Regions from separate parts of the Rhizobium anhuiense bv. trifolii genome, predicted to be linked through region 2. Evidence: predicted binding sites of a transcription regulator. Region 2 holds the regulator's gene; each other region holds the start of a gene.
What was found. The regulator LexA, encoded in region 2, represses DNA repair genes until DNA is damaged. The targets are predictions, from matches to a motif close to TGTTCNNNNTGTGTTCNG.
Positions count from the first base shown of each region.

Region 1: a site for LexA is predicted at 3,026-3,043, ahead of NE851_RS11675 (YifB family Mg chelatase-like AAA ATPase). Genes of this name have one in related genera too.
Region 3: a site for LexA is predicted at 2,773-2,790, ahead of NE851_RS14600 (PA0069 family radical SAM protein). Genes of this name have one in related genera too.
Region 4: a site for LexA is predicted at 3,211-3,228, ahead of NE851_RS09520 (ImuA family protein). Genes of this name have one in related genera too.

Region 1 is NZ_CP098803.1:625,877-633,253, forward strand. It holds gene NE851_RS11660 (sugar ABC transporter ATP-binding protein) at 1-896, shown strand, start outside; gene NE851_RS11665 (ABC transporter permease) at 880-1,914, shown strand; gene gshB (glutathione synthase) at 2,001-2,948, shown strand; gene NE851_RS11675 (YifB family Mg chelatase-like AAA ATPase) at 3,121-4,653, shown strand; gene NE851_RS11680 (DUF4037 domain-containing protein) at 4,942-5,829, opposite strand; gene cysK (cysteine synthase A) at 6,218-7,180, opposite strand; gene NE851_RS11690 (LysE family translocator) at 7,325-7,377, opposite strand, start outside.
Region 2 is NZ_CP098803.1:2,316,672-2,324,048, forward strand. It holds gene lpxB (lipid-A-disaccharide synthase) at 1-106, shown strand, start outside; gene gltA (citrate synthase) at 135-1,424, opposite strand; gene NE851_RS20165 (ComEC/Rec2 family competence protein) at 1,715-4,144, shown strand; gene lexA (transcriptional repressor LexA) at 4,125-4,844, opposite strand; gene NE851_RS20175 (VOC family protein) at 5,042-5,938, shown strand; gene kdsA (3-deoxy-8-phosphooctulonate synthase) at 5,935-6,780, shown strand; gene eno (phosphopyruvate hydratase) at 7,003-7,377, shown strand, end outside.
Region 3 is NZ_CP098803.1:1,243,638-1,251,014, forward strand. It holds gene NE851_RS14590 (F0F1 ATP synthase subunit B) at 1-424, shown strand, start outside; gene rnhB (ribonuclease HII) at 581-1,270, opposite strand; gene NE851_RS14600 (PA0069 family radical SAM protein) at 1,547-2,704, opposite strand; gene NE851_RS14605 (glycosyltransferase family A protein) at 2,844-3,362, shown strand; gene NE851_RS14610 (hypothetical protein) at 3,551-3,865, shown strand; gene moaB (molybdenum cofactor biosynthesis protein B) at 3,888-4,439, opposite strand; gene NE851_RS14620 (4-(cytidine 5'-diphospho)-2-C-methyl-D-erythritol kinase) at 4,439-5,335, opposite strand; gene NE851_RS14625 (tetratricopeptide repeat protein) at 5,348-7,183, opposite strand; gene NE851_RS14630 (polyprenyl synthetase family protein) at 7,317-7,377, opposite strand, start outside.
Region 4 is NZ_CP098803.1:180,828-188,204, reverse strand. It holds gene leuD (3-isopropylmalate dehydratase small subunit) at 1-453, opposite strand, end outside; gene NE851_RS09545 (VOC family protein) at 588-1,007, opposite strand; gene NE851_RS09540 (hypothetical protein) at 1,134-1,367, opposite strand; gene NE851_RS09535 (HpcH/HpaI aldolase/citrate lyase family protein) at 1,506-2,420, shown strand; gene NE851_RS09530 (DUF1737 domain-containing protein) at 2,420-2,626, shown strand; gene NE851_RS09525 (metallopeptidase family protein) at 2,649-3,086, opposite strand; gene NE851_RS09520 (ImuA family protein) at 3,248-4,192, shown strand; gene NE851_RS09515 (Y-family DNA polymerase) at 4,233-5,648, shown strand; gene NE851_RS09510 (error-prone DNA polymerase) at 5,645-7,377, shown strand, end outside.

The DNA of each region.
Region 1 (7,377 bases), 1.7 Mb from region 2:
TCGAAGTCGGTGACGATGTGACGGTGCTGCGCGACGGCCAACACGTGATCACCCGGCCGCTGGCAGGGCTGGCTATTCCCGACATCGTCGAGCTCATGGTCGGGCGCAAGCTTTCGGATCACGGCATTTTCCGCGGCGACAGCGTGGTCTCAGGCGAGGCGCTCGGCGTCTCCGGCCTGAAGGTGACGCGCCATAGCCCGGAACTGTCATTTTCCGTGGCAAAGGGCGAGATTGTCGGTATTGCCGGTCTCGTCGGCAGCGGCCGGACGGAGGCGGTTCGCGCCATATTCGGCGCCGACGCCAAGGCGGCCGGCGAAATTCGCCTGAATGGCGAGCCGGTCGAGATCCACTCGCCGCAGGATGCCGTTGCGGCCGGGCTCTGCCTGGCGACCGAAGATCGCAAGATGCAGGGCTTGATGCTCGATATGAGCTGCGCCGAAAATACCACCATCACCGATCTCGCCAAGATCTCCCGCAACGGCCTGATCAGGCGAAGGGCCGAGGAGGATCACGCGCAGCGCCTCGTGCGTGAGCTGCGGATCAAGACCCCGTCCATCCGTCAGGCCGTCAGGACCTTTTCCGGCGGCAATCAGCAAAAGGTCGTCATTGCCAAATGGCTGTTCCGCGGTCCCAAGGTGCTGATTTTCGATGAGCCGACCCGCGGGATCGACGTCGGTGCCAAGGCCGAGATTTATGAGCTCCTGTGGAAGTTTGCGGCCGAGCAAAAAGGTGTCCTGGTCGTGTCTTCCGATCTGCCGGAACTGATCGGCATCTGCCATCGCATCATCGTCTTTTCCGACGGCAAGATCGCAGGGGAAATAGCCCGGGACCAATTCGACGAGAGCAGGATCCTTTCGCTCGCCTACAAGGAGTACAGCCGTGTCCGCCAACATTGAAGAACAGACCGAGGCGAAAACTGGGGCGAAAGAGGTGAGCGTCTGGGACAAGCTGATCCGGATCTCGATGAAGGAAGCGGGCGTCGCCATCGCCCTCATCCTGATCCTGGCGTTTTTCTCGGCGACGGCGCCCTATTTCGCGACGCCGGAGAATTTTCTGAAGATCTTCGTGCAGATCGCCATCAACACCGTGCTGGCCGCGGGCATGACCTTCGTCATCCTCGTCGGTGGCATCGATCTCTCCGTCGGCTCGCTGCTTGCCCTTTGCACGGTCATCGGTGCGACGATCATGATCAATCCGGCGTTTTCGCCATGGCAGGCGATTGTTCTCGCCTGTCTGGCGTCGATGGGCACCGGCGCCATCCTTGGCGCGGTCAATGGCTGGATCTGCGAGAAGTGGAAGCTTCCGTCCTTCATCGTCACCCTCGGCATGCTGAACGTCGCCAGCGGCCTGGCCCGCGTGGTCAGCGACAACTCCACGATAACAGGCCTGCCGCAGCCTTTCGTCGATTTCGGCAACCTGATCTTCTGGGGCATCTTTCCGTCGATCTTCCTGATTGCGATCGTCGTCGTCCTGATCGGCTGGTTCGTGCTGCGCTATACCGTCTTCGGGCGCTTCGTCTTTGCCATCGGCACCAATGAAGAGGCTGTGCGGCTGTCGGGGCATCAGCCGAAAAGATACAAGATCGCGGTCTTCACGATCTCCGGGCTGACCGCCGGCATTGCCGCCATGGTCTATCTGCTCCGCCTCAATGTCGGCAGCCCGGTTGCCGGCATCGGCTATGAGTTGAACGCCATCGCCGCCGTCATCATCGGCGGCACCAGCCTCTCCGGCGGCAAAGGCTCGATCATCGGCACGCTGGTCGGCGCCTGCATTCTGCAGGTGCTGTCGACGGGATTGCAGCTGCTCGGCGCCGACGACAATATCAAGCCGATCGTCATCGGCGCCGTCATCGTGCTCGCCGTTATTCTCGACAGCTATCGCGGCCGGCTGATGCGGATCCTTGAGACGCGATGATCAGGGTGCCCCGGAAGGCCTTGATTGGCCGTTGCGTTTGAAATCTGGCCGACCTACATCTGTCCGGCAGTCAGGAAGGGACGGAAATGGCCAAGATCACCAATGTAGCGGTCCAGATGGATCATGTCGCCGGCATCAATATCGCAGGTGATTCCACCTTCGCCATGAGCCTGGAAGCCCAGGCGCGCGGCTACCGGCTCTTCCATTATACGCCCGACCGCCTGAGCTTCCGCGACGGCAAGCTCTTTGCCAGCGTCGAGCCGATGCTGCTGCGCGACGTCAAGGGCGATCACGTCGAGCTTGGTGCGCCGGAGCGCGTCGATCTCGCCACCATGGATGTCGTGCTGCTGCGCCAGGACCCGCCCTTCGACATGGCCTATATCACCTCGACGCATCTGCTCGAGCGCATTCACCCGAAGACGCTGGTCGTCAACGATCCGGCCTGGGTGCGCAATTCGCCGGAGAAGATCTTCGTCACCGAATTTTCCGACCTGATGCCGAAGACGCTGATCACCAAGGACCCGGCCGAGATCCGCCGTTTCCGCGACGAGATGGGCGATATCATCCTGAAGCCGCTCTACGGCAATGGCGGCGCCGGCGTCTTTCATTCAACCCGCGACGACCGCAACCTCTCCTCGCTGCTGGAGATGTTCGGCCAGCTGTTCCGCGAACCCTTCATCGCCCAGCAATATCTGCCCGATGTGCGCAAGGGCGACAAACGCATCATCCTGGTCGACGGTGAATTTGCCGGCGCCATCAACCGCGTCCCGGCCGAGCACGACAGCCGCTCCAATATGCATGTCGGCGGCCGCGCCGAGGCGACCGAACTAACGTCGCGCGAGCAGGAAATCTGCGCCCGCATCGGCCCGGCGCTGAGAGAACGCGGCTTCCTGCTCGTCGGCATCGACGTGATCGGCGATTACATGACCGAGATCAACGTCACCTCGCCCACGGGCATCCGCGAGGTCAAGAAGTTCGGCGGCGCCGATATATCAAGCCTGCTCTGGGATGCGATCGAACGCAAACGCGGCTGACCGGCAAATCATGCCCGTTTTGATCCCGCGGCCGGGTACAACCCGGTCGCCGCGGATATCCAGATACGTTCCTTGATTGTTCTTGTTTTATTCCCGATTCCATGCCAGATTGCAACCGCTGGCTTTCAAGGGCCGGGGGCGGTATAAGAGTTTGCGGCAAGGGGATGGGTTTATGGTCGCGCGTGTCAGCACGGTGGCATTCCAGGGCATCGAAGGCGTGCCGGTCGAGGTTCAGGTCATGGTCGCGCCCGGCAAGGTCGGCATGCAGATCGTCGGCCTGCCCGACAAGGCGGTTGCCGAAAGCCGCGAGCGGGTGCAGGCCGCCCTCCATGCCTCCGGCCTGGCGCTGCCGGCCAGGCGGGTAACCGTCAATCTGGCGCCCGCCGATTTGCCGAAGGAAGGCTCGCATTTCGATCTGCCGATCGCCCTTGCGCTGATGGCCGCCCTCGGCGCTATTCCCGCCGATGCGCTGTCGGATTTTGTCGTTGTCGGCGAGCTCAACCTCGATGGCACGATCGCCGCCATCGCAGGTGCGCTGCCGGCCGCGATCGGCGCCAATGCGCTCGGCAAGGGGCTGATCTGCCCGGCCGAAAGCGGCGCCGAAGCTGCCTGGGCGGGCGCCGATGTCGATATCCTCGCGCCCCGGAGCCTGATCGCTCTTGCCAATCATTTCCGCGGCACGCAGGTCCTCTCCAGGCCGGAGGCATCGATCCGCGCCAATGCCGCCAACCTGCCGGACCTTGCCGAGATCAAGGGCCAGGAAAGCGCCAAGCGGGCGCTGGAGGTCGCAGCCGCCGGCGGCCATAATCTCCTGATGGTCGGGCCTCCAGGCTCCGGCAAGTCGATGCTGGCGGCCAGGCTGCCGTCGATCCTGCCGCCGCTTTCGGCCGCCGAACTGCTGGAGGTGTCGATGGTCCACTCGATCGCCGGCCAGCTCTCCGGCGGCAAGCTTTCCGACCGCCGGCCCTTCCGCACCCCGCATCATTCCGCCACCATGGCCGCCCTCGTCGGCGGCGGCCTGCGCGCCCGTCCGGGCGAAGCCTCGCTTGCCCATCACGGCGTGCTGTTTCTCGACGAATTTCCAGAGTTCACGCCGCAGGCGCTCGATGCGCTGCGCCAGCCGCTCGAAGGCGGCGAGTGCGTCATCGCGCGTGCCAATCACCGCGTTTCCTATCCGGCGAAATTCCAGCTGATCGCGGCAATGAACCCCTGCCGCTGCGGCATGGCCGGCGAGCCCGGTCATAGCTGCGCCCGCGGCCCGCGCTGCATGAGCGACTACCAGGCCCGCATCTCCGGCCCGCTGATGGACCGCATCGATATCCGCATCGACGTGCCGGCCGTCTCCGCCGCCGATCTCATCCGGCCGATGGCGGCCGAAAGCAGCGCCGACGTCGCCCGCCGCGTCGCCCGCGCCCGCGAGATCCAGCAGGAGCGCTTCGAAAGCGCCGGCGCAAAAGGCATCGGTACCAATGCCCGCTGCTCCACCGCCATGATCGAGAAACTGGCCGAGCCCGATGCTGGCGGCCTGCAGCTGCTGCGCGACGCCGCCGAGAAAATGAAATTCTCCGCCCGCGGCTACCACCGCGTCCTCAAGGTCGCCCGCACCCTGGCCGATCTCGACGGCAAACCGACGGTCGGCCGCATCCATCTCGCCGAAGCGATCTCCTACAGGATCGCCGGGGAGAGGCTGACGGCGGCGGCGTAGGAAAAGGGGCGCCGAAGCACTCAAATACTCTGTAAAATGAATTTCAATTCGTCATGCGCAGGATAGTAACACACGCTGTGCAACGGCCCGCTTTCGGAATGACAGAGCGATCAACTGCGTAACTGGCTCATCATCCTTTGAGAGAGCTTGGCGTCTTCAAGCAAGGGCGTAAGGTCGCTGACCTGATCCAAAGAGCCGACAATCGGCAACTGTCTGATCGACGCGTCCGCTATCGCTGAACACGTGGTCTCTACCGCATCGTCAGCGTTGATGGTCGTAAATGGCCGGTCATGGTATGGACCCACGATTGGCTCGAAGGAGGCGATGCCGATCGCATTTTGCCTGTGCGCCAATTCCAGGTAAGCCCAAGCGAGCGCGTCCTCTCGCTGTCCATGCATTCGAATGTAAGGCCCGCTTCAGGTGGGGTGAGAGCGCCTCTGCGATCGGGAGCCTGGCAAAGCCGCTGCCGAGCCATTTCGAATAGGGGGCGTACCGGCGCTCGAGCAGGAACCCCATTCTCATCACGTCCCGCACCAGCCGCGCGGCGATGACCCGCGAACCCAGGTCGTCTCCGACTTGCCCCGCGCGACCGACAAATGCCTGCTCTTCAGAGATGCGCCGCCACTGACACGCAATCTTGTAGAGCCACACGTCTTCTGGGAAATATCCCAGGCGATCACGGGCCTGGCTCAAGCGGCTGTCGTCATCATGAAAGACGGCGCCTGATGTGAAGGCGAGAAGCTTTTGCTCTGCGAAGCCCAGCCATTGAAGAGCGTTGAGGTTTCCCACCGACCGAACGGCGAAGTGGCCTTCCAGTAGCGCTTCGAGCGTATGAAATTCCAGTCCGTGTTCAAGCGCTCCGGCTGCCTCGACGCTATTTGACGCCGGATGTGGTCGGCTGCGCCAGCCGATAGGTTCTCCAAGATAGTCAGCCGGCGCAAATTTGGAAAATTCATCGACCAATCGCCGTGCACAATTGCCGAAATCATCTCGGCTCAGGAGGATGTGGACGCGTGGCCCCCAATTGTGGTCCTTGGAAACCTCGTCGTCAAAACCGATGAGCTCCGAACCATAGCCGATCAGTGCGGCGGAATAGCGGAGCTCTGGCGCAGCCTCGCTCAACCAGGGCCGAACGATATCAGTATAGAAACCGCGTGATAATTCGATCCCTTGCATGACTTCTCGCCGTGGTCTTGATGCCATTACGATTGGAACGCAGCCGCCTCAGAGGGCCAACCGAAAATGATCGGTGTGGTCATCTTCGACACCTCGGTCAAGGAGATTGCCGAGGCCAGCCCCTCATCCGGTTGCCGCCACCTTCTCCCCGCTCGCGGGGCGAAGGGGGATAGCCGTAACCTCTCCGTTCCTCTCCCGCCTCTCAGGGCACGTCCCCTCGCCCCGTTTACGGGGAGAGGGTTAGGGTGAGGGGCAGTCATTCGGCGCAAACCGGACTGCCGTAGCCTGATGCGAGGATCCGCTGGATATCAACCGGCTGCAGAACAAGCCCGAGCATGACCGAAGCGCCGCGCCACGTACGAAGATGAATGCCCGGCCAAGCTCTGCCTCAGCTCCCCAGCCCCTCAAACAGCGCCGTCGAGAGATAACGCTCTGCGAAGGAGGGGATGATGATGACGATGTTCTTGCCGGCGTTTTCGGGACGGCTGCCGACCTTGATGGCGGCGGTCAGCGCTGCCCCCGAGGAGATGCCGACCGGTACGCCTTCGAGCCGGGCGACGAGGCGCGCCTGTTCGAAGGCTTCGTCATTGGTGACGGTGACGACCTCGTCATAGATGCCGGTATCGAGGATCTTCGGCGCAAAGCCGGCGCCGATGCCCTGGATCTTGTGCGGGCCTGGGTTGCCGCCCGACAGGATCGGCGAATCCGCGGGTTCGACGGCGATGATCTTGATCTCGGGCTTGCGGCTCTTCAGCACCTGGCCGACGCCGGTGATCGTGCCGCCGGTGCCGATGCCGGAGACGACGATATCGACCGTGCCGTCGGTATCGTTCCAGATTTCCTCGGCCGTCGTCTTGCGGTGGATCTCCGGATTGGCCGGGTTTTCGAACTGCTGTGGAATGACGGCATCGGGCAGCGACGACGCCAGTTCCTCGGCCTTGGCGATGGCGCCCTTCATGCCCTTCGGGCCCTCGGTCAGCACCAGCTCGGCGCCGAGCAGCGCCAGCATCTTGCGGCGCTCGACCGACATCGTTTCCGGCATGGTGAGGATCAGCCGGTAGCCCTTGGCGGCGGCGGCAAAGGCAAGCGCGATGCCTGTGTTGCCGGAGGTCGGCTCGATCAGCACCGTCTTGCCGGGAGTAATCTTGCCCTGCGCTTCGAGGCTCTCGATCATCGCGACGCCGATGCGGTCCTTGACCGAGGCGATCGGGTTGAAGAATTCGAGCTTGCCGATCAGGTTCGCCACGACGCCCTTTTCCCGCGCCAGCTTGTCGAAGCGCACGAGCGGCGTATCGCCGATGGTTTCGGTGATCGAGGAATAGATGCGGCCGCGGCCGGGTTTGTGCGACATGGGTGCTCTCCCTTTGAAATCCTGCCCCTGGAATCGAGGGGAGAATAGGGTCAAAGGCCGGTCTAGGCCAGAGCGCGTTCGGCCCGGAGATGCGGTCCGCGGAGAAAAAAACCTTTGAAAACCGTTTCTTGTCGAATGTTTATTTCAGGCAGCCCGCGTGGCGATGAAGGCCGCCGTGCCCGCCAGGATACCGGCCG
Region 2 (7,377 bases):
CTATGACCTTATCTGGCAGCGCATGCAGACCGAAAAGCCGCCTGGCGAGCATGCCGCCGAGATCCTTCTCGATGTCCTGAAAAAGAAAAAACCCGGCCGTTTCTGACCGGGTTTTCTTTTAGGCTTTGAAGCGATCAGCGCTTCGAAACCGGGATATAGTCGCGCTTGGGTTCGCCGACATAGAGCTGGCGCGGACGGCCGATGCGCTGTTCCGGATCCTCGATCATCTCGTTCCACTGCGCGATCCAGCCGACGGTGCGGGCGAGCGCGAAGAGCACGGTGAACATGGTCGTGGGGAAGCCGAGCGCCTTCAGCGTGATGCCGGAATAGAAGTCGATATTCGGATAGAGCTTCTTCTCGATGAAATATTCGTCGGTGAGCGCGATGCGCTCCAGCTCCATCGCCACTTCGAGCAACGGATCGTCCTTGATGCCGAGTTCGCCCAGCACTTCATGCGTCGTCTTCTGCATGATCTTGGCGCGCGGATCATAGTTCTTGTAGACGCGGTGGCCGAAGCCCATCAGGCGGAACGGGTCGTTCTTGTCCTTGGCGCGGGCGATATATTCCGGGATGTGGTCGACTGTGCCGATTTCGTTCAGCATGTTCAGCGCTGCTTCGTTGGCGCCGCCATGTGCAGGCCCCCAGAGGCAGGCGATGCCGGCCGCGATGCAGGCGAACGGGTTGGCGCCCGACGAACCGGCGAGACGGACGGTCGAGGTCGAGGCGTTCTGCTCGTGATCGGCATGCAGGATGAAGATGCGGTCCATGGCGCGGGCAAGCACCGGATTGACCACATATTCCTCGCAAGGCACGGCAAAGCACATGCGCAGGAAGTTCGACGCATAGTCGAGGTCGTTCTTCGGATAAACGAAGGGCTGGCCGATATGGTATTTGTAGGCCATGGCGGCGAGCGTCGGCATCTTGGCGATCATGCGCAGGCTGGCGACCATGCGCTGGTGCGGATCGGTGATGTCCGTGGAGTCGTGATAGAAGGCCGACAGCGCGCCGACGCAGCCGCACATGACGGCCATCGGATGTGCATCGCGGCGGAAGCCGGTGAAGAAGCGGCTCATCTGCTCATGCACCATGGTGTGGTGCGTGACGCGATAATCGAAATCCTTCTTCTGCGCGGTGGTCGGCAGTTCGCCGTAGAGAAGCAGGTAGCAGACTTCCAGGAAGTCGCCATGCTCGGCGAGCTGCTCGATCGGATAGCCGCGATGCAGCAGAACACCTTCGTCGCCGTCGATGTAGGTGATTTTCGATTCACAGGATGCGGTCGAGGTAAAACCCGGATCGTACGTGAAGGAAGCCGTGTTCTTGTAGAGGGCACCGATATCGATGACGCTCGGGCCGATCGTGCCGCTTTTGACGGCAAGGTCGACAGATTTGTCACCGATTTTTATTGTAGCGCTTTGATCCGTCATGCTGATCCTCCGAAATGGCGGTGGCGCCTTAAAAGCGCCATAGGGGTTAAGCGTCCTCACCGATAGCTATATGATCGCGAAGCTAATGCCAAGTTACCGTGACGGCATTTTGTGCATTGCGGTATCACCTTTTAGGCACTGCAGCGATGAGCCGCGTGCATATCGGAAGCTGATGATTCGACTGGTCTTTTGGCACTCGCGATTTTCCCTCATATTTCAATCGATTATTCTTGCCGGATTTGATGGGAGGTTGCATTCTGGCCGCCTTGGCGGGTGAGCTTGGGCGGCGGATGCAGGAATTGACGACAGTCGAATTGCGGCCGGAAGCAGGCGCCGGCCTTGCCGATACCTCCGGTTTTTCTCCCCCTGCCGTGGTGTCGCGGCCGGCAAGGACGCAGTCGGCGACACCGTTGCGCCATCGCCTGCCGGCTTTGGCCTCGCAATCGCTGCGTGCCGGCAGGCGCATGCTGGGCGAGGAGGCGGATCATGGCCGCCTGCTGCTATTCTCGCCGGTCTTCCTCGGCGCCGGATCAGCCTTCTGGTTTCTTGGAGCATCGGATTTTCCGGTCATTGCACCGCTGCTCTGCCTGTTGGTGCTGACGACCGCGGTTCTGATCGCCAGCCGTATGCGGGCGGCATTGCGGACCGTCCTGCTGGCGCTTGCACTTGTGGCCGGTGGCATGGTCTCGGCGGAGTTCGAAAGCTGGCGGGCTTCGACCGTGATCCTCGACTCCGCCGTGACGACGACGGTGACCGGCCGTGTCGAACGGCGCGAAGGCGATGGTCGCGGCCGGTGGCGCTACATTCTGGCCGTCACCGGCACCGAGGCGCCGCAGGTGAAGCGGCCGCCGGAACGGATAACCGCGATCGCCCGCGGCGCCGACGCGCCTTTCGAGATCGGTGACATCATCACCGGCAGGGCTCGGCTGACACCGCCGTCAGGCCCAGCACTTCCAGAGCTCAACGACTTCTCTTTCGGGGCCTATTTCGATGGCATCGGCGCCAATGGTTTCTTCTACGGCGCGCCGACGAAAGTCGATTTGCAGGCGGGCCCGCAGGCTGCCAGATCGACGGCGGAAGCCCTGCTCGAATGGCTTTACCGGCTGCGCAGCGGCATCGGCGACCGCATCCGATCGATTCTGCCCGGCGACACCGGCGCTTTTGCCGCTGCTCTGGTGACGGACGAACGGCGCGCCATCTCGAATGCGACCACGGAGGCGCTGCGCCAGTCCGGTCTGGCGCATATCATCGCCATCTCCGGCCTCAACATGGCGCTGTCGGCCGGCATCTTCTTCGTCGGCTTCCGGATGCTGCTCAGCCTCTTTCCCGGCGTCGCCCAGGCCTATCCGACGAAGAAGATCGCCGCCGCCGGCGCGCTCATCGCCGTCACGGCCTATTTCCTGATCTCCGGCTTCGCGGTCTCGGCCGAGCGCGCGTTCATCATGATGGCCATCATGCTGATTGCCGTCTTCTTCGACCGGCCGTCGATCAGCCTGCGCAATGTCGCTCTCTCCGCGCTCGTCATCCTCGCCATTTCGCCGTCCGAGGTCCTGGGTCCGAGCTTCCAGATGTCCTTTGCCGCAACCTTGGCGCTCGTGTCGGGCTATCAGCTGTGGAAGGATCGGCGCGTCCGCGAGAATGCCTTCCTGAAGCTGCCGATCGTCAGGCCTTTCGTCGCGGTTGCGGGGTTCTTCGGCGGTGTCTTCCTGACCTCGCTGATCGGCGGTTTCTCCACCGCACTGTTTTCGATCGAGCATTTTCATCGCCTGACCGCCTACGGCCTGCCGGCAAACCTCGCGACGATGCCGATCATCTCCTTCATCATCATGCCGGCCGGGTTGCTGGCGATGCTGCTCATGCCTTTCGGTCTGGACGTTTTGCCTTGGAAGATTGTCGGATTCGGCCTCGATCTGGTGATCGCCGTCGCCAAGACCGTGTCCGGCTGGGGTGGCGACATCGGCATCGGCCGCTTGCCCGCCTGGTATTTCGCGGTCGCCGTGGCAGGCTTCCTGCTGCTGACGCTGCTCCGCACTCGGCTGCGCCATATGGGCACGTCGATCATGTCAGCCGCAACGCTCATCCTGCTGCTTCTGCCGGTTCCCCGGCCGCCGGATCTGGTGATTTCGGAAGATGGCAGTCTCGTCGCGGTCGTCGAGGCGGCGGCAATGGCCTCCAACCGTGAAAACCCGCCGGATTTCATCTTCGACCAATGGCAGCGCGCGCTGGTCCTGCCGGCGCATGACCCGCCGAAGATGCTGGATGGTCCTGCTGTCCCGCCAGCGGGAGAGGACCGCCGCGTCAAGCTCTCCCGCGATCAGCAGAACGAAGCGAGGGCGGCGATGCGGGCGGCTGCAGCCGGCGGTGACGCAAACCGCTTTTCCTGCGTCAAGAAGGCCTGGTGCATATCAAGGCTTGGCAACGGTCATGTGGTCGCCGTCATCGACAATGCCGCCTATCTCGCTCCGGCCTGCGATGCGGCCGATATCGTGGTAACGTCGGTCCGCCTGCGTTTCAACAGCTGCCGCTCAGGCGCGACGCTCTTCACCGGCGAGACGTTGCGCCGGACCGGTTCCGTCGAGCTGCGCTTCGCGGAGGCCGGCATGGAGGTCACAACCGCATTCGATGATCTGTGGCGGCCATGGATCCGCCATCGCGCCTATGACTGGCGCAGCAACAGCTTTGTCGAAACCGGCCAGGGTGTTAGTGATAGCGGCGAATAAGGCCGACGAGTTTGCCCTGCACCTTGACGCGGTCTGGCCCGAAGATCCGGGTCTCGTAAGCCGGGTTGGCCGCTTCCAGCGCGATCGAGGCGCCCTTGCGGCGGAAGCGTTTGAGTGTCGCTTCTTCGTCGTCGACGAGAGCAACGACGATGTCGCCAGGGCTTGCGGTGCTGCCATTGCGGATGATCACGGTGTCGCCGTCGAAAATGCCGGCGTCGATCATCGAATCACCCTTGACCTCCAGCGCGTAGTGTTCACCGGAGCCGAGCATATCGGCCGGAACGACGATGTCGTGGGTGTTGTTCTGGATTGCCGAGATCGGAACGCCGGCGGCGATGCGGCCCATGACCGGCACGGAGACTGAGTTGCCATTGTCGGCGACGGGTTTTGCAGGAGCGGGAGTGGCGACCGGCTGGGGCTTGCCCAGGCTGCCCTCAATGACGCTCGGCGAAAAGCCGCGCCGGGGCTGGATGCTGGGGCTATAGGCCTCCGGAAGCTTGATGACCTCGAGTGCGCGGGCCCGGTTCGGTAGGCGGCGAATGAAGCCACGCTCCTCGAGCGCCGTAATCAGCCGGTGAATCCCGGACTTCGAAGCGAGATCCAGGGCGTCCTTCATTTCGTCGAAAGACGGCGGAACGCCGGATTCCTTCATGCGCTCATGAATGAAGAGGAGAAGCTCCTGTTGTTTGCGCGTGAGCATCGACGTTGTGACCTCGTGATTGAAACAAATCCAGAACAGACACTATATGTTCCATATGTGTTCCGCAAGTAGCTAAATTTCCGTAAAACTTGGCGCCAACTCGTTGAGATTTTTATTTTCATTTGCCGGATTGGCCGACAAGTCTTGCCTTGGGCGGCACTGTCGCACATCTCTGCCGTGTCAGGAGAGGGGATATCATGAACGAGCATTCCGCCAAACCACGCCCGCTGGATCATGTCGTGCTGCCGGTCGTCAATATCGATCTGGCGCGCGAGAGGCTCGGCAAGCTGGGCTTTACCGTTGCCGCCGATGCGCGTCATCCCTTCGGAACGGAGAATGCCTGCGTCTTTTTTGCCGATAAGACCTATCTGGAGCCGCTCGGGATTGCGAGCGTTAGGGAAAGTGAAGCATCGGCGCGGCAAGGCAATGTCTTCACCGCCCGCAACCGCGCCTTCCGATTCCGCTGCGGCGAGGAAGGGCTTTCGGCGGTGGCCTTCGGCAGCGAGGATGCCGATATCGATCATCGGAATTTCGTCGGCGACGGAGCGAGCGCCGGCGAGATGCTGGCGTTCAGCCGGCCGATGACGATGCCGGATGGTTCTGAGAGCATTGCCGGCTTCAGGCTGGCCTTTGCCGGCGACCTGCGCGCGCCCGATCTCTTTCTCTTCACCGTCGAGCGCGTCAATCCGCTGCCGGCCGACCGCAGCGCGCTGGAGGCGCATGCCAATGGCGTCACCGGCATTGCCGAGGTGGTGCTTTGCGCGCCCGATGCGGCTGCCTTCGCCGCCTTCGTCAGTCTTGCCAGCGCGCAATCGGCAGTCGAGAAAACCGGTTTCGGCGTCACGATCGCGGCGTCGAATGTGAAAATCAGCCTGATGACGCCGGAGGGTTTGGAGGCCTATTTCGAGGTCGCTGTCCCATCCGCCGACCGCGGCCTGCGCGGCCGGGCGATTCTCTTCGCTGTCGCCGATCTTGCCGTGACAGAAGCGCATTTGGCTGCTAACGGGGTGACATATACGCGCAAGAACAATCGCATTCTGGTGAAGCCCGCGCCCGGGCAGGGCACGCTTTTCGCCTTCGAGGAAACACGATGAGCACAGATACGAATTCCCAAGTCAAGATCGGCGAGGGCCAGGGCCAGGTCACCTTTTCCAACACCGGCCGCCTGTCGCTGATTGCCGGCCCTTGCCAGATGGAGAGCCGCGACCACGCCTTCATGGTGGCCGGCACGCTGAAGGAGCTTTGCGGAAAGCTCGGCATCGGCCTCGTCTACAAGAGCTCCTTCGACAAGGCAAACCGCACTTCGCTTTCGGCCGAACGCGGCATCGGCATTGAAAAGGGCATGGAGATCTTTGCCGACCTCAAGAAGGAATTCGGCTTTCCCGTCCTGACCGACGTTCATACCGCCGAACAATGCGCCGAGGTGGCAAAGACCGTCGATGTCCTGCAGATCCCGGCCTTCCTTTGCCGCCAGACCGATCTTCTCATCGCCGCCGCCAATACCGGCCGCGTCGTCAATGTCAAGAAGGGCCAGTTCCTCGCTCCCTGGGATATGAAAAACGTCCTGAAGAAGCTTAACGCCAGCGGCAATCCGAACGTGCTGCTGTGCGAGCGCGGCGCCTCGTTTGGCTACAACACGCTGGTTTCCGACATGCGTTCGCTGCCGATCATGGCGTCGATGGGTGCTCCCGTTGTTTTCGACGCCACCCATTCCGTGGCGCAGCCGGGCGGGCAGGGCGATTCCTCGGGCGGCCAGCGGGAATTCGTTGAAACGCTGGCGCGCGCAGCGGTGGCGACCGGCATTGCCGGCGTCTTCCTCGAAACCCATCAGGACCCCGACAATGCGCCTTCCGACGGACCGAACATGGTCTATCTCAAGGACATGCCGCGGCTCCTCGAAAAGCTGCTTGCCTTCGATGCGGTCGCCAAGGCCTGATTACCCAGCTTGACGTTCAACAGTCTGACATGATCGCGCTATAAGCATGTCGCGCAAAACCAAAGAGCAAAGCGCGGACCATGCGAATGTTAGAGATCGCGACGCGCTTTCGTCCACATCGGAACGCTGGTTCGAAGGCTGGCAATTGCGGCATTGTAATTTGCTCGCCTTCGATTAAGACAGGTTTCGAACGACTTATCACCCACTGAGCAGGAAGAACCCATGACTGCAATCACCGATATCATCGCCCGCGAGATTCTCGATAGCCGTGGCAATCCCACCGTCGAAGTCGATGTCTATCTCGAAGACGGCAGCATGGGCCGCGCGGCTGTTCCCTCGGGCGCCTCGACGGGCGCGCATGAGGCGGTCGAACTGCGCGACGGCGGCAAGCGCTACCTCGGCAAGGGCGTCCAGAAGGCGGTCGATGCCGCCAACACCGAGATCTTCGATGCGATCGGCGGCATCGACGCCGAAAACCAGATCCAGATCGACAACATCATGATCGAGCTGGACGGCACGCCGAACAAGTCGCGCCTCGGCGCCAACGCCATCCTCGGCGTGTCGCTCGCCGTCGCCAAGGCTGCCGCCCAGGCCTCC
Region 3 (7,377 bases), 1.1 Mb from region 2:
TTACCTGAAGGTTCCGGGCATGATGGCACGGTCGCTCGACGACCGCGCCGACCAGATCCGCAACGAATTGGCCGAAGCCAAGCGTCTGCGCGAAGAGGCCCAGCACCTGCTCGCCGAATACCAGCGCAAGCGCAAGGAAGCGGAAGCCGAAGCGGCCCACATCGTTGCCGCCGCTGAGCGCGAAGCCGAAATGCTGACCACTGAGGCGAAGAAGAAGACGGAAGAATTCGTCGCCAACCGCACGGCGCTTTCCGAGCAGAAGATCAAGCAGGCCGAGGCCGAGGCGATGAAGGCGGTGCGTTCCGCTGCCGTCGATCTCGCAATCGCGGCCGCCGAAACCGTGCTTGCCAAGCAGGCCGATGCCAAGGTTCAGTCCGAGCTCTTCGGCAATGCCGTCAGCCAGGTTAAGACGCGGCTCAACTGAGCTGTATCGGAAAGATTGAGAGCGAAGGCCGGGCATGTCCCGGCCTTTTCTTTTGTTGACGACTCGGCCTCGTGCTGGGGGCGAGCCGCTGGTCTCGACCCCTCCTTCGGACCGCCGTAAACGGGGCGAAGGGACCATGCCGCGACCTCTCCGTTCCTACTCGGAAATAAGCTGATCCATCTCGGGACCATCCTCGACCTTGCGCAACGGCCGGAAGCTCATCCGGTGCAGGGAGCAGGGGCCGTGTTTTTCGATGCCGGCGCGGTGCTGTGCGGTGCCGTAGCCCACATGCGCGGCAAAGCCGTAATCCGGAAACACATGATGCGCGCGTGCCATCATCCGGTCGCGCGTCACCTTGGCGACGATCGAGGCCGCGGCGATCGAGACCGAGCGAGCATCGCCCTTGACCACCGCCTGTCCGGGGCAATCGAGGCCGGGCGGCACGTCGAGCCCATCGGTCAGCACGTAGCTTGCCGGAATGGCGAGACTGCAGATGGCGCGGCGCATGGCGTCGAGGCTAGCCTTGCGGATATCGGTCTCGTCGATGCGCGTCGAGCTGGAGGAGGCGATGGAGACGGTCGCGGTCGCCAGAATCTGCGCGAACAGTTCCTCGCGCCGTTGCGCCGAAAGCTGCTTGGAATCGTTCAGACCCTCGGGGATGCGTTTGGGATCGAGGATGACGGCAGCGGCGACCACAGGCCCGGCCAGTGGCCCGCGGCCTGCCTCGTCGGCGCCGGCAACCGGCCAGTGGCCGGCCCTGCGGGCTTTGAGCTCGAGTTTGAAATCCGGCACGAGCGGAACCGTGTCGAAAAGCAGGGGAGAATCGGGTGGCGTGCGAGGTTTCATGCGGCTGAACCTCGCACGCCAACCCGATTTCCCGCAAGTCCCCGGATCAGGGCGGCGGCCGGGGACCGGTCCGGCGGATGGTGGCGGTCAAGGCCATCCGCGGGAATTGCGCTCGGGGCTCGAAGACAGGGCGGTTCTATCGAGAAGCCGATGCGCAAGCTACAAGCAATTCCAGGAAAAGTGCGAAGCGGTTTTCCGTTCGGAATTGCGTAAAGGCCAGAGAGCAGTTCCCGGCAAAGCGCGAAGCGGTTTGCCTGAACTGCGTAAAACAAAAGGTCAAAGAAGCGACAGCTGGACGCCGCTGCCGTCGGGCGGCACGAACAGGTCGTCGCGCAGCGGCACGCTGCGTCGCGTCAGGCCGAAACGCCGGGCTGCCATCTCAAATCGCCTGGCGATCTGCCAGGCATAGGGACCGGCGCCCTTCATGCGCTTGCCGAATTCGGCATCGTAATCCTTGCCGCCGCGCATCGAGCGCACCAGCGACATCACATGCCGGTAACGATCGGGGTAATGTTGCAGCAGCCAATCACGAAACAGCGGGCTGACCTCGAGCGGCAGCCTGAGGATGACATAGCTCGCCTCGGCGGCGCCGGCAGCCTTGGCCGATTCGAGAATGCGCTCCAACTCGTGATCGTTCAGCGCCGGGATCAGCGGGGCGGCCATCACAGCCGTCTGGATGCCAGCTTCGGCAAGGGTGTGGATCGTCTCCAGCCGCCGCGGCGGTGTTGCGGCCCGCGGCTCCATCGTCCGGGCGAGCTTGCGATCCAGCGTGGTCACGGAGATGCCAACGCGCACCAGGTTCTTGCTTGCCATCTCCCGCAGAATGTCGAGATCACGCAGGATCATCGCCGATTTGGTGACGATCGAGACCGGATGGTTTGCCTTGTTCAAGACCTCGAGGATGCCGCGCATGATGCGCCATTCCTTTTCGATCGGCTGATAGGGGTCGGTATTGGTACCGATGGCGATCACCCGCACCTTGTAGCCGGGTTTGGCGAGCTCCCGCTCCAGCAACTTTGCCGCATCGGGCTTGGCAAACAGCTTCGTCTCGAAATCGAGCCCTGCGGAAAGCCCCATATAGGCATGCGTCGGCCGGGCGAAACAATAGATGCAGCCATGTTCGCAGCCGCGATAGGGATTGATCGAACGGTCGAAGGAAATATCCGGCGATTCGTTGCGGGTGATGGCCGTGCGCGGCTTCTCGACCTGCACTTCCGTCTTGAACGGCGGCAGTTCTTCCCATGTCTGCCAGCCATCGTCGAAGGTCTCCCGCTGCAGCGCTTCGAACCGCCCCGTCGGGTTCAATCCCGCCCCACGCCCGCGCCGCCGATCGACCTCGACCCTTAGACCCGAGGAAACGATCATCGCATCGGCAATATCTGCCGTATTGGCAGGCGCGAATGCGGCCTGCCCTGCCAGGGACTGCTCTCTCATCGGATTCTCCCGTGGCGGAAAGCCATCGCCTCCGCCCGTTTTGCTGATTAAATTCCTATCGGCAAAATGAGAACAATGCAAGAACAAAATGAGGAAAACGGCGCTGGCAAAAATTTGTGCGGCGCATTATAAACAGTCAATGTTGACGGTTGTTCTCGAATGTCAGGATCAGGAATCTGAACTGGCGCAGACTTTATCGGTCTTGGTGGCAGGCGCAGTGGAGGGGCTGGTGAGCGATGTGATCGTGCTCGATCGCGGCTCTCGCGACGGCACCTCACGGGTGGCCGACGCTGCCGGCTGCCGCTTCCATTCGCAATGGGATATCAAGGACATCGTCCGCTCGGCGCGCGGCGAATGGCTGCTCTTCGTCGAGCCGGGCGCCAGACCGCAGGCGGGCTGGATCGATGAGATCGCCGAATATGTGGCGCTGAACAAGCTGCCGGCGCGCTTCACTGCGTCGAGGGGCTATCGCCGCCCGTTCTTCCAGCGTGTCGGCCGGGCCGTACCGCCGCTGGAACTCGGTTTCCTGGTGCCGAAAAAGCTGGCACTCGCCACCGCCAAAAGCGGCATGCGGCTTGCCGAATTCGTCAAGGGCCAGAAACCGCGGCGGCTGGCGAGCGAGCTCATTCCGTCCTGGGTCGCCCGCGCCGCACGGTAGCTGCCGCGATCCCCTCCCACCGCTCGCGCAAAAGATGGCGCCCAATAGGATTTCGCGCTATAATTCAAACATGGCGCCGTCGAAGCGCCGCGCTTCGCAACGGAATGGCCATGGAATGCCGGTGAACGGCAGAACAGGTCAGCGACAATCTCCTCTTCTGCCGGGTACCCGGCGAAAGGAGGTGCGTCATGACACGCGGTATGATCTACGGCCTGCTGGCCGTCATATTGCCGATATTGGTGATCGCGCATCCGCATTCGGCAGCATCGCAGATGATGCGCAGTTGCGCAGGCCGACCCGAAATCGTCAATTTCCTGGACAAGAACTTCGCCGAAAAGCTCACGGCAGTCGGACTGATCAACCAGAACGCCATTCTTGAGGTCTATGCCGCCGAAAGCGGCACCTGGACCCTCATCGTCACGGATGTTCACGGCGTAAGCTGCATTCTGCTGTCGGGTGATAGCTGGGATACCATGCCCGTCCTGCCGGGCCTGGCCACATAGGAATGCCGCTCTTGCAGGCAGTCTACTTCGTCGCGCCGCGTTTCAGGTGCTCGTCCAGCCGCGGCATGATCTCGACGAAATTGCACGGCACGCTGCGGTAGTCGAGTTGGCCTTTCAGAATGCCGTCCCAGGCATCCCGGCAGGCGCCGGGCGAACCCGGCAGCGCGAAGATGAAGGTGGCATTGGCAACGCCTGCCGTGGCGCGCGATTGGATCGTCGCCGTGCCGATCTTCTCGTAGGAGATCCGGTGGAAGATGGCGGAAAAGCCGTCCATCCGCTTTTCGAACAAAGGCTCCAGCGCCTCGGGCGTCACGTCGCGGCCGGTAAAGCCGGTACCACCCGTGGTGATGACGACGTCTATGTCTTTGCTGTCAATCCAGGCCTTTACCCGGGAGGCAATCTCCGTGCGATCATCGGGTACGATGCCACGGTCGACCAGCCGGTGGCCCGCTTCGGTGATCCGCGCCGCCAGCGTGTCGCCTGACTTGTCCGTCTCCGGCGTGCGCGTGTCCGAGATCGTGAGAACCGCAATACCGACCGCGATGAAGGGTCGCTTTTCGTCCAGAGCTGCCATCACGTGCCTCCCGAAACCGTTTCCGTCGCCTGGAAATACCAGTCGGGCCGCGCGTCGTGAAGAGCCGCCGCCGCATCTTCGGCGGCGGTCATGGTGGCAAAGATGCCGAAGCAGGTGGCGCCGGAACCGGACATGCGGGTCAACAGCGCGCCGCTGGCCTGCAGCATCGCCGAGATCGCCGATATCTCCGCCACAAGCTCGCGCGCCGGCGGTTCCAGATCGTTGCGGGCGGCACCGATCGCCGCGAGCCAGTCGGCAGTGTTGGGCACACGCGGAGCCAGGCTCAAGGCCGGATTGTCCTTTGTCGCCAGCCGGCGGAAAACCTCGGGCGTCGACACGCCCTTCAGCGGATTGGCGAGCACCATGGCAAAGGCCGGCAGATCAGGCACCGCTTCGATCTTTTCGCCGATGCCGCGGGCAATCAGCGGCCGGCTTTCCATGCACATCGGCACGTCGGCGCCGAGCTTCAGCGCCAGCATAGCAAGCGCGTCCTCGGGCAACCTAGTGCCCCAGAGGCGCATCAGCCCCCGCAAGGTCGCAGCTGCGTCGGCCGAGCCGCCGCCGATACCGGAGGCGATCGGCAAATTCTTCTGGAGGTGGATATGCACAGGGAAGGCGAGAGCTCCGACCGCCTCGCGCAGGAGATCACGCGCCCTCAGCACGAGGTTGGTGCCGCCATCTTCGGCAAGCGCGCCGCCGAAACGGCCTGACAGGGTGAAGGCGTCGGCCTGTGCGGGCAGGAAACCCAGCCGGTCGCCATGCTCTGCGAAGGTCACCAGCATATCGAGCAGATGATAACCGTCCGGCCGCTGGCCCGTCACATGCAGGGCCAGGTTGATCTTCGCGCGCGCCTCTTCGGTGACGCCGAAAGCGTCGGCCAGGCCCTCTTCAGGCATGCGTCCCGCCCGTCAGGATTTCTTGTCGACCGGCGGCGGCGTGACGGGGGCCGGATCCGGCTGCTTCTTGTCGGCCGCCTTGGCATCGTCGCTGACGGGAGGCAGGCCGTTGGCGACCTTGTCCTTGATCTTCGGGATCTCGGCAGCCTCAGGCTCGGAGCTGAGCGCCCGGTTCCACTGGTAGACGGCTTCGAGCTTGCGCCCGACGCGCCAATAGGCATCGCCGAGATGGTCGTTGATCGTCGCGTCGCCGGCCTTGATCTGGGCAGCCCGCTCCAGCTCGTCGACGGCATCGTCGAAACGGTTGAGGCGGAAATAAGCCCAGCCGAGCGAATCGATGATGTAACCGTCGTCAGGGCGAAGATCGACGGCCTTCTTGATCATCCCGAGACCTTCGTCGAGGTTACGGTTCATGTCGATCCAGGAATAGCCGAGATAGTTCAGCACCTGCGGCTGGTCGGGGTTGAGCTCCAACGCCTTGCGGAAATTCGGCTCCGCCTGGTCCCACTTCTTCAACCGTTCATAGGCGATGCCGCGCTGGAAGAAGACGCTCCAGTTGGCGCGGCCGGGAATGGGGCCGATCGCTTCGACGGCCTTGTCGTAATTGGCGGCCATCGCCTCGTAGTCCTTGGCATCGGAGAGCACGCTGCCATAGGCGAGGTAGCTGCGGATGTCCTTCGGGTCGGAGGTGATCAGCGCCTGCAGATGCTTGCGCGCCTCGTCCACCTTGCCGCCCTGGGCAAGGGCAAGGCCGAGCTGCAGCTCGGAGATGCGCCGCATCGGCGAATTCTCCGGCACTTTCTTGTAGAGCGCGATGGCGCGGTCCATCTGGTTCTGCTTCTCGGCGATGCCGCCGAGCAGCACCAGCGTATCGGCGCTGTTCGGATCGAGCGCATTGGCCGTCTGCAGGTAAAGCGAAACGATGTCCTCGGCGCCGTCGCGGTTCAGTGCGCCGCCGACCGAAAACAGCACGCCGGCAGCCCCTTCTTCGGCTGTCTTGACCTGCTGTTCCTGCTTCTCGTCCTTTTCGATGCTGTCGCGCAGCGCGTTCAGCGGCGCATAATTCGGCAGCAGGTTGTCACCGACGGAAACGGCGTCGAGCGCCTTCTGCTTATTGCCCTGCGTTGCTTCGAGGCGGGCAAGCGCCATCACCGCGCGCATGAAGGTGTCGGGCGCCGTCGCACCGCCTTCCTTGTCGAGCACGGCATCGTTCAGATGCTTGCGGGCGGACTTCACATCGCCGGTGGCGATGGCGATCGCCCCGGCATTGTAATTCTGGAAGATTCGGAACCAGTCCGGTCCCTTCATCTTCTCGACCATGGTGAGCGCTTCCTTGCCGCGGCCGGCTCCGACGCGGGCCCAGGCAAGCAGCAGGTCGTTCATCATCCGGTCGAGATCGTTCGGCCCTTTATATTTCAGGATGGCCTCGGCGGTCTTGTAGTCGTCGCGGCGCACGGCATCCATGCCGCGCACGATCGTGGTGATGCGCTCGACGGAAGGATCGCCCTTCAGGTCGTTGGCATATTTGACGCCCTCCTTGATGTCGCCATTGAGCAGCAGCGAGATCATCAGCCGCTGGCGAATCTCGGGATTGCCGGGTTCGATCTGCAGCGCCTTCTTGTAGAGTTCGATCGCGGTTTCGTAGTCATGATCCACATCGGCCGTGCGGGCGGCGAGGAAGGCGCCGGAGAAACTGGTGACGCTATCGGCATCGAAGAAACTGTCGGTCTTTGCGGCATCGCCCGTCTTGGCCGCATCCTCGGCGTTGACGCCGCCGACGCCGCCCAGCGAAAGGACAGCGGCCAGCGCTGCGCTCGTAAGAAGACGGATGGCAAATCTCTGCCGCATTAGGAAACCTTTCTTCGACAGCGTCCCGGCAATGGGGCCGGCCGCAAAACAAGTTGCGATCACTGATTCATAACAGGATGGCTTTTTTGAAGCGGCGCTGCAAGAAAATCAGCCTGCGATCAAGGACGATTGATCAATTGACGCGCTCGATGCAGAAGTCGATCACTTCCATCAGGGAGGATTTCCAGACGGTA
Region 4 (7,377 bases), 2.1 Mb from region 2:
GGTGATCTCGAGGCTCTCGAGGTCGACGGTCAGGATGGCGTTGGAGCCGCGCGAGGCGTCGTCCATCAGCTTGTCGAGATCGTCCTGGCTGACCTTGATCGGCAGAATGCCGTTCTTGAAGCAGTTGTTGTAGAAAATGTCGGCGAAGCTGGTCGAGATCACGCAGCGGATGCCGAAATCGAGAAGCGCCCAGGGCGCGTGCTCGCGCGAGGAGCCGCAGCCGAAATTGTCGCCGGCAACGAGGATCTTGGCATCGCGATAGGCCGGCTTGTTGAGCACGAAATCCGGGTTTTCCGAGCCGTCCTCATTGTAGCGGGCTTCGGCGAAGAGGCCGGTGCCGAGGCCGGTGCGCTTGATCGTCTTCAGATAATCCTTCGGAATGATCATGTCGGTGTCGATGTTGACGACCGGCAGCGGCGCTGCAACGCCCGTGAGCTTCACGAATTTATCCATGATCCATGCTCCATTTCAGCAAATCTACTTTCTGAATTTGCATCTAGTCCAGTTTTTCGTCGAAATGAAGGAGAATCTTTCACAGATGGCGGCCACGCGACGTTTCGCGCGGCCTGCCGATTGCGCCGGTCCCCTTATTTGGACGGTGCGTTCAACCCCCAGAGGACGCCGAACGGATCACGAAGCTGGCCGTAGCGGTCGCCCCAGAACATCAGTTCGACCGGCATGACGACTTCGGCGCCGGCCGCAACCGCGCGATCCCACCAGAAATCGATATCGTCGATAACCAGCTGGATGGCGAAGCCTTCGTGGCCTTTGAAGGGATGGCCGTATTCGGGATAGGCATCCGACAGCATGAGGGAGCTGCCGTTGATGTAGAGATGCACATGCATCGTTCTGCCGTTTTCGTCGACCGGCACGCGATAGGCCTCTTCGGCGCCGAAAGCCTTCGTGTAGAATTCCGCAGCTTTCACCGCGCCATTGACCGTCAGATAGGGCAGCAGGCCATTCTTGACCGGCGGCATCTTGGTCGGGTTGCTCTCTGTCGCATCCATGCTTGTCCTCCATTCGTTTTTAGCGCCGGCTGAATGCCTGGCTGCTTCAAGGACGCAGCATGGAAGCGTGATCCGACAGTGTCGGCCGAAATTTTTCAGCGAACGAAATCTTCAGTGAAAAGGTGATCAGAGATCGATGATCGTGCCGCGGCCGTCGTTCCACACCCGCATCTCCGGCTTACCGTTGTTTGCCTTGGCACGGATCGGAGCGGGCTTCATCTTCATCGACAGCGCGCGCCCGACCATGAGTACGGTCAGGATGCCGCCGACAGCAAGCGTCACCGAAAAGGTGAGAAGCAGCATGGCCACGAAAACGGTGGCGCCGGCAAGCATGAGGAAGATGGAGCGAATGTTCTGCATGGTTAGAGACCTTTCTTCGGAAAGGAATGTGGTCCTTCTCTTTCCTCTCTGCAAGGCAAGCATGGCTTTTTGTTGTTCTGCTGGATGTTCTGGGGCAGGTTGCTTGCTTCGGCTGTCAAAGCTTGGCACTAATTCGCCATGAGCCGAAACCCCGTGACCCCTCGCCTGCGCCGTTCGGTGCTGAGCGTGCCTGCCATCAACCCCCGCGCCCTCGAAAAGACCCATGCGGTCGATTGCGATGCAGTGATCTTCGATCTCGAGGATTCGGTGGCGCCGGAAAAGAAGGCGGAAGCGCGGGAAAACCTGAGGCGCTTTTTTTCGGATCGGCCGCTCCAAGGCAAGGAGCGGATCATCCGTATCAACAGCCTGTCGTCCAATTTCGGCCTGGCCGATCTGAAGCTGGTGACGGCGCTTGGTCCCGATGCCGTTCTGCTGCCGAAGGTCGACGAGCCGCAGGATGTCACTGATATCAGCGACCTTCTCTCCGAGGCGGATGCGCCCGAAGATCTGCGCATCTGGGCGATGATCGAGACGCCGCGCGGCATCCTGAATGCGGCTGATATCGCCGAGGCCGGGCGCACGCCGGGCTCGCGGCTCGATTGTCTCGTCGTCGGGCTCAACGACCTGCGCAAGGAAACCGACGTGCTGCCGCAGCCGGGACGGAGCTATCTCGTGCCGTGGCTGATGCAGGTCGTCCTTGCGGTCAGCGCCTACGGGCTCGATGCGATCGACAGCGTCTTCAACGATTTCAGGGACGAGCAGGGTTTCGATGCCGAATGTCAGCAGGGCCGGGCCATGGGCTTTACCGGCAAGATGCTGATCCATCCCGCGCAGATCGAGCCCGCCAATCGCCATTTCGGCCCGGATTCGGCCGCGATTGCGGAAGCGGAGGCGATCATATCAGCCTTTGCCGATCCCGCTTCCGAGGGGCTGAACGTCATCAATGCAGGCGGTCGGATGATCGAGCGGCTGCATCTTGTCCAGGCGGAAAGTCTGGTTCATAAAGCCCGCCTGATCGCAGCCCGCCAGGCTGCAGCACGAAAGACGATGTGATGAAACTCTACCGCTTCCTGACCGGTCCCGACGATGCTTCCTTCTGCCACAAGGTTACCGCCGCCCTCAACAAGGGCTGGTCGCTGGAGGGCTCGCCGACCTATGCCTTCAATGCCGCAACCGGCGCGATGCAGTGCGGCCAGGCCGTCGTCAAACATGTCGAAAGCAAGGATTACGATCCTGAGATGAAGCTCTCCGAGCAGTAGCGCGTTCTGCCGAACGCGCGGTTTAGCGCTCGGCGGCTTCCTCGGCGCTGGCCTCGATCCGCTCCATGTCATCGTCGCTCAGCCCGAAATGATGGCCGATCTCGTGGATCAGGACATGGGTGATGATATCGCCGAGCGTCTCATCGTTCTCAGCCCAGTAATCGAGGATGGGGCGGCGGTAGAGGCGGATGCGGTTCGGCATCTCGCCGGTTTCCACCGTGAAACGTTCGGAAATGCCCCTGCCCTCGAAAAGGCCGAGCAGGTCGAAAGGGGTTTCCAGCGCCATGTCCTCGAAAACGTCGTCATCGGGGAAATCCTCGATCTCGATCGTGAGGTTGGTCGTCAGCTGGCGGAATTCATCCGGCAGATGGCTGTAGGCCTCCATTGCCAGCGACTCGAAGGTGCTGATCGTCGGCGCATGGCGGTCCCGCCAATCATCGCTCTGGTCTCTGCGGGCCATGAATATTCCTTCCTTTGCGGGCCCATATAGAACCTTTATCGCCGATTTTCGAGTGCGGAATCAAAGGCAGGAATAAATTCATAGAGAATGGCCGTTGACTCTTCATTAGCTCTCTGGAATCTATAAGAACATAACAGGAACAAGACGGATTGGAGAACGCCATGGCGCAGCACGCCCTGGCGCGCGAGCGGCTTTTTGCGCTCCGCGAAACCATCGCCAGACTGGAGGGAAAGCCCGCGCCGGCGCTTGCCGCGGCGGAACGGGAAGCCGTGGCGGAAGGACGCAAGGCCCGCCAGGAGCGCACTCTGCCGCCCCTGCCGTTTGGAATAGAGTTCCTCGATGGGGCACTGGAAGGCGGCCTGCCGCTCGATGCGATCACCGAATTCCGCTCGGCTCTGTCTCGCGATGCCGGTGCGGCAAGCGGGCTGGCTATGGCTGTTGCCGCACGGCTGCAGAAACAGGAAGCGGATGCCGGCAGGTTTCTGCCGTTGCTCTGGATCGGCGATGCAATCGGCACGCTGGAGGCCGGCCGTCCCTATGCCCCCGGACTTCGGGATTTCGGACTGAGCCCGGAGCGGTTTCTCCACGCCGCGCCACGCAAGCTGGACGAGGCGCTCTGGCTGGTGGAGGCGGCGGTGGAAAGCGCTGCCTTCTCGGCCGTCATCTTCGAAGTGCGAGGCAATCCCGCCCATTTCGGGCTGACCGAAAGCCGCAGGCTCAGTCTTCGGGCGCGGGCTGCCCGCCATCCACTCTTTCTCGTGCGCCAGGCCGGAGCGGAGGAGGCAAGCAGTGCGGCTTTCCGTCTGCATGTCGAACCGGCCCCGGCCGGTCTACGGCCGTTGCCGGACGGATCGAGGCTTTCCGGCAGCATCGGCAATCCGATTTTCCGTCTCACGCTGGAGAAGAGCCGCAATCCGGCTCCGCTCTCCTTTCTTCTGGAGTGGAATCCCCATGAACGCGAATTTCTCCCTGTCGCCGAACCAAACCTCGTTCGTCCTCCAGGCCAACAGTCAGCGCATTCTGGCGCTCAGCTTCCCGCATCTGCCAACGGACCGCATCGCCCGCAAACGATGGGGGCTCTCCTGGCGTTCGAAAGGGCGTCCTGAGACGCCGCCTATCGTCTGTTCCGGCAAGCTCAACAATGCCATTCGGCTGACGGCACTGGACGAGTTGGCCGAGAGGCTGGGGTTGAGGAAGGATTTGGGCGTTGCCGAAGCGCGCGCCATGTATCCAATGCTCGAGGTCGCGGAAGAGGATCCGGCGGCCGACCGCCGGCTGCTGGAGGCAATTGCCGACTGGTGCGACCGTTATACGCCGCTGGTGGCATTCGACGGCAAGGACGGTCTGTTTCTCGACATTAGCGGCTGCGCCCATCTGTTCGGCGGTGAAAAGGCGCTTCTTCGGGATGTGCTGTCGCGGCTTTTTCATATGGGGTTCGATGCACGGGGCGCGATTTCATCATCGCCCGGCCTTTCCTGGGCGGTGTCCCGCTTCGGGCAGAGTGGCGTGATCGAGGACGAAGAGGCGGAACATGTGCTGGTGTCCTTGCCGGTTACAGCCTTGCGGCTGGAAGGACAAACCGTCGATGCTCTGAAGAAGCTCGGCCTGAAATATATCGGCGATGTCATCGATGCGCCGCGAGCGCCGCTAACCCGCCGGTTCGGGCCGGAGCTGCTTCTGCGTCTCGACCAGGCGCTGGGGCATGAAGAAGAGCCGGTCTCTCCCCGGCGTCCTGTCGCCAGCCTCTCGGCCGAAAGCCGGCTGATGGAGCCCATCGGGACGGAAGAGCAGATCCTTGCCGTCACCAGGCAGGTCGCCATGTCGCTGCAGCCGTCGCTGGAGGCGCGAGGGGCTGGCGGGCGGGTGTTCGAACTGGTCCTGTTCCGCGTCGACGGCAGGGTCTTTCGTATCTCCGTCGGCGCTTCGCAGCCGCTGCGCGAACCAAAGCTCATTGCCGGGCTTTTTTCCGAGCGATTGCAGGCGGTCTATGATGATCTCGATGCCGGCTATGGTTTCGAGATCCTGCGGTTGAATGTGTTGCGGCACGATTCCTTCAACGAAGCGCAGGAGGATTTCGAGGGCGATCGTCAGGGAGAGATCTCGCTTTCTGTTTTCGTCGACCGGGTGTCGGCCCGGCTTGGTGCGGATTGCCTGCAAAGCTTCCAGCTTCGCGAGAGTCATGTGCCGGAACGCGCCGTCATTACGGTTCCTGTAATGGAGAGTCTTCCCAGGCGGAAGGTAGCGCGGGACATCCAACTTCCTTTCCGCGAAGAGCGCCCGTTGCGGCTCTTTGCAACGCCGGAGCCGGTCGAGATCATGATGGCCGAAGTGCCCGATGGTCCGCCGCAGATCTTCCGCTGGCGGCGCATGCAGCATCAGGTGGCAAGAAGCGAAGGGCCGGAACGGATTGCCATGGAGTGGTGGATCGATGGGGATGAGGCCGAGGCGCGTGACTATTTCCGCATTGAGGATGAGACCGGGCATCGCTTCTGGATCTATCGTCGTGGTTTTTATGGTCAGGAGCTTGACCCTCGCTGGTTCATGCACGGCGTGTTCGCATGACAACCGCACGGGCATTCTTCGAGGTCGGCACGAGAACGAATTTCTCGTTTCTCGAAGGCGCCTCCGGTCCGGAAGAGATGGTTGTGCAGGCCGCTTATTTGAAGCTCGGCGGTCTCGGGATTGCGGACCGCAATTCGGTTGCCGGCGTTGTGCGAGCGCATGCCCAGGCGGAGCAGCTTGAGGAGAGATACAAGAACAGGGATGAGATTCTGGCTGAGGCGAAGAAGAAGGGAAAAACAGAGGTCATTCTCGATCCTATCCGGGTTCAACCGGGCGCGCGTCTCGTCTTTTCCGACGGAACGCCTGATATCCTTGCCTATCCACAAAACCGGCGAGGCTGGGCAAACCTCTGCCGCCTTCTCAGCGCCGGCAATCTGAAGGAAGAAGCGGTCAAGGGAAGCTGCATCCTGACGGAAGCGGAGCTTGCGGAATGGGGGGACGAGATGATGCTCGCCCTCGTTCCCGACCGCAGCCTTGTCGATCATCAGGCGGGGCAGTCGACGCTGGACGATTATCTGGAGCGGCTTCGCAGGCGATTCCGCAAGGCCTTTTTCATGGCGCTGGCGCCAGCCTATGACGGCCGCGAGAGGCAGGTCTTTGCGGTGCTTTCGATGCTGGCTGCCCGAAACCGCGTGCCGCTGATTGCCACCAACCAGCCGATTTACCACCATCCTGAACGCCGGCCGCTTTCGGATGTCGTGATCGCGATCCGGGAGCATGTGCAGATACCACAAGCCGGATTCCTGCTGGCGCCGAATGCCGAACGTTACCTCAAGGATTCACGTGAAATGGCCCGGATCTTCCGGGACTATCCTGATGCGATCGAAAATACGCAGACCTTTTTCGGCAAGCTGAGCTTTTCGCTGAAGGAACTGGAGCACAATTATCCGCCTGAAAACGATCCGGGCGAAACGCCGCAGGAGACCCTGGAAAGACTGACGAGAGCGGGCGCCGCAAGGCGTTATCCCGACGGTATCCCGCCCAAGGTGGCGCAACAGATCGATTATGAACTGAAACTCATTGGGGATAAGCAATATGCCTCCTACTTCCTGACGGTTCACAAGATCATCCAGCACGCCCGCTATGAACTTAAGGTCTTGTGCCAGGGGCGCGGATCGGCGGCAAACTCGGTCATCTGCTATTGTCTTGAGATAACGGAAGTCGATCCGCAGAAGAGCACGCTGCTCTTCGACCGCTTCATTTCGATGGATCGTGACGAACCGCCGGATATCGATGTCGATTTCGAGCATGACCGGCGCGAAGAGGTCATCCAGTTCATCTACAAGAGATACGGCATAGAACATGCCGGACTGACGGCGGGGGTGACCACCTATCGGACCCGTTCGGCCGGCCGTGAGGTCGCCAAGGCCTTTGGGCTCTCGGAGGATGTTCAGTCGGCGATCAGCAGCCTCGTCTGGGGCTGGTCGGAGGACAATCTCTCCGAACGGGATGCCAAGGCGGCCGGCCTCGACATCAAGGATCCGGTGACGCAGAACGTGCTGAAATATGCGTCCGAGCTTCTCGGTTTCCCCCGCCACCTCACCCAGCATGTTGGCGGCTTCGTCATCACGCGGGACCGTCTCGACGAGGTGGTGCCGATCATGAAGACGGCGATGCCGGATCGCTACATGATCGAGTGGGACAAGGACGACCTCGACAATGTCAAGATCCTCAAGGTGGATGTGCTGGCGCTTGGCATGCTGACCTGCCTGCGGAAGGCCTTCTCGCT